DNA from 2 places in the Streptomyces sp. NBC_00727 genome. Region 1 is predicted to be linked to the other one. Evidence: riboswitches for the same ligand, from Rfam matches in the RefSeq annotation. Region 1 holds a riboswitch; the other holds the start of a gene.
The links. A riboswitch is a leader RNA that binds a small molecule or an ion and turns the genes downstream of it on or off. The one in region 1 is predicted to bind S-adenosylmethionine.
Positions count from the first base shown of each region.

Region 1 (4,187 bases):
GCCTAACTCCCCTGTAACGTGTGTGCGCCGAAGCGCGTCGACCGCCGCTGAATGTATCTGCCCAACTGCCCTGTGCAACAGGTCAGTCGGACGACAATTCTGCGCAGCACCGATCGCCCGAATACGGGGAATTCACGGGATTGCAGGACAAGTCGGGCCCGGCAAAGGTGACTTATGGCGCAAGAGGCTCAAGCACTTTGGCTGCATTTGATCGTGGGGCGGCGCATTCTCATATGCGGGCGGCACGCGCAGCGAAGGGGACTTCCCACACTCTACCGCGCTCAACCATGCAGAATTGCCCCCTCCGCTTCTCTCGCGGAGGGGGCAATTGCGGTGATGCTGCGAAGTCGGGGGCTCAGCCGCCGGCGACGGCGGGGATGATCGAGATGCCGGCGCCGTCCGGGGTCGCCGCGTCGAGGCCGCCCTCGAAGCGCACGTCGTCGTCGTTGACGTACACGTTGACGAAGCGGCGCAGCTTGCCCTGGTCGTCAAGGACGCGGGCCGCGATGCCCGGGTGGTCCTTCTCCAGCGACGCGATGACCTCGGAGAGGGTCGCGCCCTCGGCCGGAACCTCGGCCTGGCCGCCCGTGTAGGTGCGGAGGATGGTGGGGATGCGGACCTTGACGCTCATGGCGGGTGCCCTTCCTGAAGTCTCGGGTGGTCGGAGGCGGATCAGCTGGTGGCGAGGCCCGCGGCGCGGAAGGCGTCGAGGCTCGGGCGGATCGTGGCGGTCGCCTGCGAGGTCTCGGCCACCGCGTCCAGCGTCTTGAGGCCGTCACCGGTGTTCAGGACGACGGTGGTGAGCGCCGGGTCGAGCAGACCGGCCTCGATCAGCTTCCTCGTCACGCCGACCGTCACCCCGCCCGCCGTCTCGGCGAAGATGCCCTCGGTGCGGGCCAGCAGCTTGATCGCGTCGACGACCTGCTCGTCGTCGACGTCCTCGACGGCGCCGCCGGTGCGGCGGGCGATGTCCAGGACGTACGGGCCGTCGGCCGGGTTGCCGATCGCCAGGGACTTGGCGATGGTGTTCGGCTTCTGCGGGCGGACCACGTCGTGGCCTGCCTTGAAGGCGGTGGAGACCGGGGAGCAGCCCTCTGCCTGGGCGCCGAAGATCTTGTACGGCTTGTCCTCGACCAGGCCCAGCTTGATCAGCTCCTGGAGACCCTTGTCGATCTTCGTGAGCTGCGAGCCGGACGCGACCGGGATGACGATCTGGTCGGGCAGCCGCCAGCCGAGCTGCTCGCAGATCTCGTACGCCAGCGTCTTGGAGCCCTCGCCGTAGTACGGGCGCAGGTTCACGTTGACGAAGCCCCAGCCCTCGCCGAGCGGGTCGCCGATGAGCTCGGAGCAGAAGCGGTTGACGTCGTCGTAGTTGCCCTCGATGCCGACCAGCTCACCGCCGTACACCGCGGCCATGACGACCTTGCCCTGCTCCAGGTCGTGCGGGATGAACACGCAGGAGCGCAGGCCCGCCCGGGACGCGGCGGCGCCGACCGCACCGGCGAGGTTGCCCGTGGAGGAGCAGGACAGGGTGGTGAAGCCGAAGGCGCGGGCGGCCTCGACGGCGATCGCGACGACACGGTCCTTGAAGGAGTGCGTCGGGTTGCCGGAGTCGTCCTTCACGTACAGGCCGCCGGTCACACCCAGCTCGCGGGCGAGGTTGTCGGCCTTGACCAGCTTGGTGAAGCCGGGGTTGAGATTGGGCTTGCCGGCGACATCTGCGGGCACCGGCAGCAGCGGCGCGTAACGCCAGATGTTGTCCGGACCGGCCTCGATGCGCTTCTTCAGCTCGTCGGGGGAGCCGCTCGGCAGGTCGTACGCCACTTCGAGCGGCCCGAAACAGGACGCGCAGGCGAAAATGGGACCGAGTGCGAACCGTTCACCGCATTCGCGGCAGGAAAGCGCCGCGGCGGGACCCAGGTCCACAGAGGATTCGGTGTTTGCTGCGACAGTCTCAACAGCCATGATGGCGAGGCCCTTTCTCCTCATCTTCCTCACGGCGCGTTTCGCCGCGAGACGGAATTGGCACCTTCCCCACCTGACCTCGCGGTCGGCAGGAGGGTTGCCGGGACTTCAACGGGCCGTTCCCTCTGTCCCTCTGGATGAGCGCTGTGGCACCGGATCATGGATCCGGGCATTTGTCGGCGGACCGACCCCGGCATGCGATGGCCGTCCGCGTTGTTCAAGACTGTAACCGAAGGAGCGGACTGTTGAGATAGTCGTCCGTACCGCGAGATGGATCACCGAGCCGCCCGGGATGCCCGGACCGGGCAGGAATTGGGCCCCTGCGGAGCAGGACAGAAAGCGGTCTTCCGCCCCAGAGCGAAAGACGCCCACATGATCGGGTACGCTGACAAGCGTGCGGTGTGCGAACAAGCTCCGCACACGTGCTGATCGAGAACCAAGACGGCACACGCACCTCCAAGCTTTGCCGTGCCAAACCGGGCAGGTTTCGTCCCGGCTGGTGTTGATCGTGGAAGACCTGCCGGGTCGCTGACCCGCAGGCAGCGTGAGCCAGGAATCCCCCTGCGTCAGCTGGGGGGAGGATTCAAATACAGGGAGTATCGACCGTGCTCGAAGAGGTCGAACGCTGGTTGACCAGGCGTTCCTGGTCGGCCGCCGACCGCCCGTCGGCGAGCGCGCAGGCCGCCGCGCACGCGGGCCGCGGTACGGGCGTGAGCGTCGTCCTGCCCGCGCTGAACGAGGCGGAGACCGTCGGGGACATCGTCGCCACGATCCGGCGCGAGCTGATGGAGAAGGTCCGGCTGGTCGACGAGCTGGTGGTGATCGACTCCGGTTCCACGGACGCCACCGCCGAGGTCGCCCGCCGCGCGGGCGCCCGGGTCGTCCACCGCGACAGCATCCTGCCCCGCCTCCCTGCCGTCCCCGGCAAGGGCGAGGTGCTCTGGCGCTCGCTCCTGGTGACCGGCGGCGACATCCTGTGCTTCGTGGACGCGGACCTGAAGGACTTCTCCGCGGACTTCGTCTCCGGCATCGTCGGCCCGCTGCTGGACGATCCCGAGGTGCAGTTCGTCAAGGCCATGTACGACCGGCCGCTCGGCGAGGTCGCGGGCCAGGGCGGCCGCGTCACCGAACTGGTGGCCCGCCCGCTGCTCAACCTGCACTGGCCGCTGCTGGCGGGCTTCGTCCAGCCGCTGGGCGGCGAGTACGCCGTACGCCGCTCGCTCCTTGAGCGGCTGCCGTTCCCGGTCGGTTACGGGGTCGAGCTCGGGCTGCTCGTCGACGCGCTGCACACCGTCGGCCTGGACGCCCTCGCCCAGGTCGACGTCGGCGTACGTGTCCACCGCCACCAGGACGGCCGGGCGCTCGGCCGGATGGCCGCCGCGATCTACCGCACCGCGCAGGTACGCCTCTCCCGCGGCCATCTGGTCCGCCCGTCGCTCACCCAGTTCGAGCGCGGGCCCGGCGGATTCGTCCCGCGCACCCACCCGGTCGACACGCAGGAGCGGCCGCCGATGCTGGAGATCGAGGAGTACGTGGCACGGCGCGCGGCCTGATCACGACCCCACCCCGTCCGACTTCGTACGTTTGGGCGGATCGGGTTCGGGCTAGATTCCGGCCATGGTCTCCGAGCACGCCCCCCACCAGCCCGCTGCCCAGGTCCTCGTCGCGTCCAACCGCGGTCCCGTGTCGTACACACGGGGCGAGGACGGCTCCCTCGAAGCGAAACGGGGCGGGGGCGGACTCGTCTCCGGCCTCAGCGCCGTCGACGACAAGATGTGGGTCTGCGCCGCCCTCGGCGACGGCGACCGCGAGGCGGTGCGCCGCGGGGTCGGCGAGCCGGGCGTCCGGATGCTCGACATCGACGCCGACGTGCACGCCGACGCGTACAACGGCATCGCCAACTCCGTGCTGTGGTTCGTCCACCACATGCTGTACCAGACGCCCGTCGAGCCCGTCTTCGACGCGGAGTTCCGCAGGCAGTGGGCCTCCTTCGAGGCGTACAACCGGGCCTTCGCGGAGGCGCTCGCCGAGGAGGCGGGCGAGGGCGCGGCCGTCCTGGTGCAGGACTACCACCTCTCGCTCGTCCCCGGCATGCTCCGCGAGCTCCGCCCCGACCTGCGGATCGGCCACTTCTCGCACACCCCGTGGGCGCCCGTCGACTACTTCCGGCTGCTCCCCGACGACATCGCCGAGCAGCTGCTGCGCGGCATCCTCGGCGCCGA
Region 1 is NZ_CP108981.1:3,953,307-3,957,493, reverse strand. Features, by position in the region: gene OG242_RS17715 (MoaD/ThiS family protein) at 356-631, opposite strand; gene thrC (threonine synthase) at 673-1,965, opposite strand; SAM riboswitch class I at 1,983-2,109, opposite strand; gene OG242_RS17705 (glucosyl-3-phosphoglycerate synthase) at 2,571-3,518, shown strand; gene OG242_RS17700 (trehalose-6-phosphate synthase) at 3,583-4,187, shown strand, end outside.

Region 2 (4,187 bases), 2.3 Mb from region 1:
ACGCAGTTCGCGGGTCCCGGCAAGACGAACAAGAACGTCGTCGGCATGCCGCTGATGCCGGTGTACATGGCGAAGGCCGGCGGGTTCTTCTTCCTGGTCTTCGGTTTCATCGCGATCATCGCGGCGATCGCCTCGATCAACCCGATCTGGGCGATCGGCCCGTACCGCCCCGACCAGGTGTCCACGGGCGCCCAGCCGGACTGGTACATGGGCTTCGCCGAGGGCTTCGTCCGTGTGATGCCGGGCTGGGAGATCAACCTGTGGGGCCACACGCTGGTCCTCGGTGTGCTCATCCCGCTGGTGCTGTTCGGTGTGATCCTCGGCCTCCTGGCGCTCTGGCCGTTCATCGAGTCCTGGATCACGGGTGACAAGCGTGAGCACCACATCCTGGACAAGCCGCGCAACGCGCCGACCCGGACGGCGCTCGGTGTCGCCTGGGTGACGATCTACTTCGTCATGCTGATCGGTGGCGGCAACGACATCTGGGCGACGCACTTCAGCCTCTCGCTCAACTCGATCAGCTGGTTCGTCCGCGTCGCCTTCTTCGTGGGCCCGGTCGTGGCGTTCGTCGTCACCCGCCGGATCTGCCTCGGCCTCCAGCGCCGCGACAAGGAGAAGGTGCTGCACGGCCGCGAGTCCGGGCTCATCAAGCGCCTGCCGCACGGTGAGTTCGTCGAGGTCCACGAGCCGCTCTCGCCGGAGATGCTGCACACGCTCACCGCGCACGAGCAGTACCAGCCGCTCGAGATCGGCCCGACGGTCGACGAGAACGGTGTGGAGCGCAAGGTCTCCAGGATCACCAAGGCCCGGGCGCGGCTCAGCAAGAGCCTGTACGGCGAGGACAGCCAGATCGCCAAGCCCACCGCCGAGGAGTACAAGGAGATCACCAGCGGCCACGGCCACCACTGATCACCCGTTCTGACCGCCACGGCGAGAGCCCCGTCCATTCGCTGGACGGGGCTCTTTGCCGTCCCCGGGGCTCGATAGGGTGGAGCCGATCCCTTATCGGCTGTGGACCCCAGGAGCGGACCATGAACGTTGTGACCCCGGACGGCGGCGACAGCGTGGCGGCCCGTACGTGGCCCAGCGTGCTGACCCCCCTGATGCGCGGCGAGGACCTGAGCGCCGACGCCACCGCCTGGGCCATGGACCGCATCATGAGCGGCGAGGCGACCGACGTGCAGATCGCCGGTTTCGCGGTCGCCCTGCGCGCCAAGGGCGAGACGGTCACCGAGGTCTCCGGCCTGGTCCGCGCGATGTACGAGCACGCGACGACCATCGAGGTGCCCGGCCGTACCGTCGACATCGTCGGCACCGGCGGCGACATGGCGAAGACCGTCAACATCTCGACCATGTCCGCGATCGTCGTCGCCGGCACCGGCGCCAAGGTCGTCAAGCACGGCAGCCGCGCCTCGTCGTCGGCCAGCGGCTCCTCCGACGTCCTCGGGAAGCTCGGCGTCAACCTGGAGCTCTCCCCGCAGCGCGTGGTCCAGGTCGCCGAGGAGGCGGGCATCACCTTCTGCTTCGCGGTGAAGTTCCACCCCGCCCTGCGCCACGCGGCCAAGGCGCGCGGCGAGCTGGGCGCGCCGACCACGTTCAACATCCTCGGCCCGCTCACCAACCCGGCCAAGGTGCGCTCCCAGGCGATCGGGGTGGCCGATCTGCGCATGGCCCCCATCGTCGCGGGCGTCCTCGCCGAGCGCGGCAACTCCGCCCTGGTCTTCCGCGGTGACGACGGCCTGGACGAGCTGACCACCACGGCGACCTCGCGGGTGTGGGTGGCCCGGGACGGCGTGGTCCGCGAGGAGTCCTTCGACCCGCGCGACGTCGGCATCGAGCTGGTCCCGGTGGAGGCGCTGCGCGGCGCCGACGCCTCGTACAACGCCGATGTGGCCCGCCGGCTGCTGGCCGGCGAGACCGGGCCGGTACGGGACGCGGTGCTGCTCAACTCGGCGGCCGCGCTGGTGGCGCTGGACCCGGGCGAGGGCCCGCTCACCGAGCAGATCCGCGCGGGCATGGCGAAGGCCGCCGAGTCCATCGACTCGGGGGCGGCCGGGCGCGCGCTGGAGAGATGGGTCGTCGCCAGCAACGCGTGAGCGCACGGATGTGAGGCGGGGCGCAGTCCAGATCATGGACTGCGCCTTGCGCGTTTCCGTACGTATGGCAGGATGCTGGGCAGGTCATGAGTGACAGCGACTACGGCCCCGGCCCGCTGTCCGGCAACCCTCCGTCCGTGGCGGGGTGCCCCGGGTGAAGACCAGGCCGCAGGCAGCGAGGTCTGCGGCAAGCGCGGACCCCTCGACGTCGCGTGACGTCCACCCGTGGGGTCCTTGGTCCTCAGGGAGCCTCTTGTGAGCAAGCGAATGCGTTAGGGCCCACGGCCCTCCTCCGCACCCCCTCTTCTCTTCACTCCGTGCTGCCGCATCTGTGCCGGCGCGCGGAATTCGCCTGCCTCTTACGGGAGTTCGCCATGTCTGTCTTCACCGCTGCCGCCGACCAGTCGCTTTGTGCCCCGCTGCCGGTTCTGGGCGAGGATGTCCTCGTCCCGCTGGTCACCGGCGGGGAGGTCGGCTACGCGGCGCTGGACTACGCGGCGAGCTCCCCGGCGCTGAAGCGGGTGTGGGACGACGTGGCCGCGTACGCCCCGTACTACGGCAGCGTGCACCGCGGGGCCGGGTACCTCTCGCAGCTGTCCACGGACCTCTTCGAGTCCAGCCGCGCCACGGTGGCGGAGTTCCTGGGGTGCCGCGCCGAAGACCAGGTGGTCTTCACCCGGTCCACCACCGACTCGCTGAACCTGCTGGCCGCCGCGCTGCCCGCCGACTGCCAGGTCTTCGTCTTCGAGACCGAGCACCACGCCTCGCTGCTGCCCTGGCGCGACGCCCGGGTGACCTACCTGAACGCCCCGCGCACCCCCGCCCAGGCCGTCGCCACCCTGGAGCAGGCCCTCGCCGACCGCGAGCCCCACGGTCCCGCGCTGGTCTGCGTCACCGGCGCCTCCAACGTGACCGGCGAGCTGTGGCCGGTCCGGGAGCTGGCCGCCGCCGCGCACGCCCACGGCGCCCGGATCGTCCTGGACGCCGCCCAGCTCGCCCCGCACCACCCCGTCGACATCGCCGAGCTGGACGTGGACTGGGTCGCCTTCTCCGGGCACAAGCTGTACGCCCCGTTCGGCTCGGGCGTCCTGGCCGGCCGGGCCGACTGGCTGCGCGAGGCCGAGCCCTACCTGGCCGGCGGCGGCGCCTCCCGCAAGGTGGCCCGGCGCACGGACGGCGGCGTGGACGTCGAGTGGCACACCACCGCCGCCCGTCACGAGGCCGGTTCGCCCAACGTCATCGGCGTCTACTCCATCGCCTCCGCCTGCAAGGCGCTCACCGAGGCCGGCTTCGACCGGCTGGTCGCCCGCGAGCAGCACCTCGTCGGCGAGGTCCTGGCCGGGCTGGCCGAGGTCCCCGAGGTGAAGGTGCTGTCGCTGTTCGGCGACGACGCCCCGAGGGTCGGCGTCATCTCCTTCGTGGTGGAGGGCTGGAACAGCTCCCACTTCGCCGCCGCGCTCTCCGCCGAGTACGGCATCGGGGTCCGCGACGGCCTCTTCTGCGCCCACCCGCTCGTGCGCACCCTGCTCGGCAGCGACCCGGGCGAGGCGGGGGAGTGCGGCGCGCCGGAGGCCCGGCCCGGCGAGCTCCCCCAGTCCCGAACAGACTCGACCGGGGGGACCCCCCCGCTGAACGCGATCCGGGTCAGCTTCGGCGCCGGGACCCCGGACGAGCACGTCGAGCGGTTCCTGAGCGCGGTCCGGGAGCTGGTGAGCGACGGGGCGCGCTGGAAGTACCGCACCGAGGACGGCCGTTGCGTGCCGGACCGGGGCGCCGCCCAGGTCTGAGGGCCGGGCGGCGCGGCCGGCTACGCGTCCAGGCCGATGGAGAACGCGGCCTCCAGGTCGTGCTGCGAGTACGTACGGAAGGCGACATGGGTGTCGGTTCCCTCGACACCGGGGATCTTGCTGATCCGGCCGGGGATGACCTCGGCGAGATCGTCGTGCCTGGACACCCGGACCATGGCGATCAGGTCGTAGGTACCGGTGACCGAGAAGACCTCGCTGACGCTGTCCAGCGCGGCGATGGCCTCGGCGATCTCGGGAATCCGGTCCACGCTGGTCTTGATGAGCACGATCGCGGTGATCACGG
Region 2 is NZ_CP108981.1:1,662,062-1,666,248, reverse strand. Features, by position in the region: gene OG242_RS07385 (cytochrome bc complex cytochrome b subunit) at 1-909, shown strand, start outside; gene trpD (anthranilate phosphoribosyltransferase) at 1,032-2,096, shown strand; SAM riboswitch class IV at 2,179-2,296, shown strand; gene OG242_RS07375 (aminotransferase class V-fold PLP-dependent enzyme) at 2,471-3,883, shown strand; gene OG242_RS07370 (Lrp/AsnC family transcriptional regulator) at 3,904-4,185, opposite strand; gene OG242_RS07365 (rhomboid family intramembrane serine protease) at 4,182-4,187, opposite strand, start outside.
Region 2: linked by a shared signal. The riboswitch ahead of OG242_RS07375 (aminotransferase class V-fold PLP-dependent enzyme) and the one ahead of thrC (threonine synthase) in region 1 are both predicted to bind S-adenosylmethionine.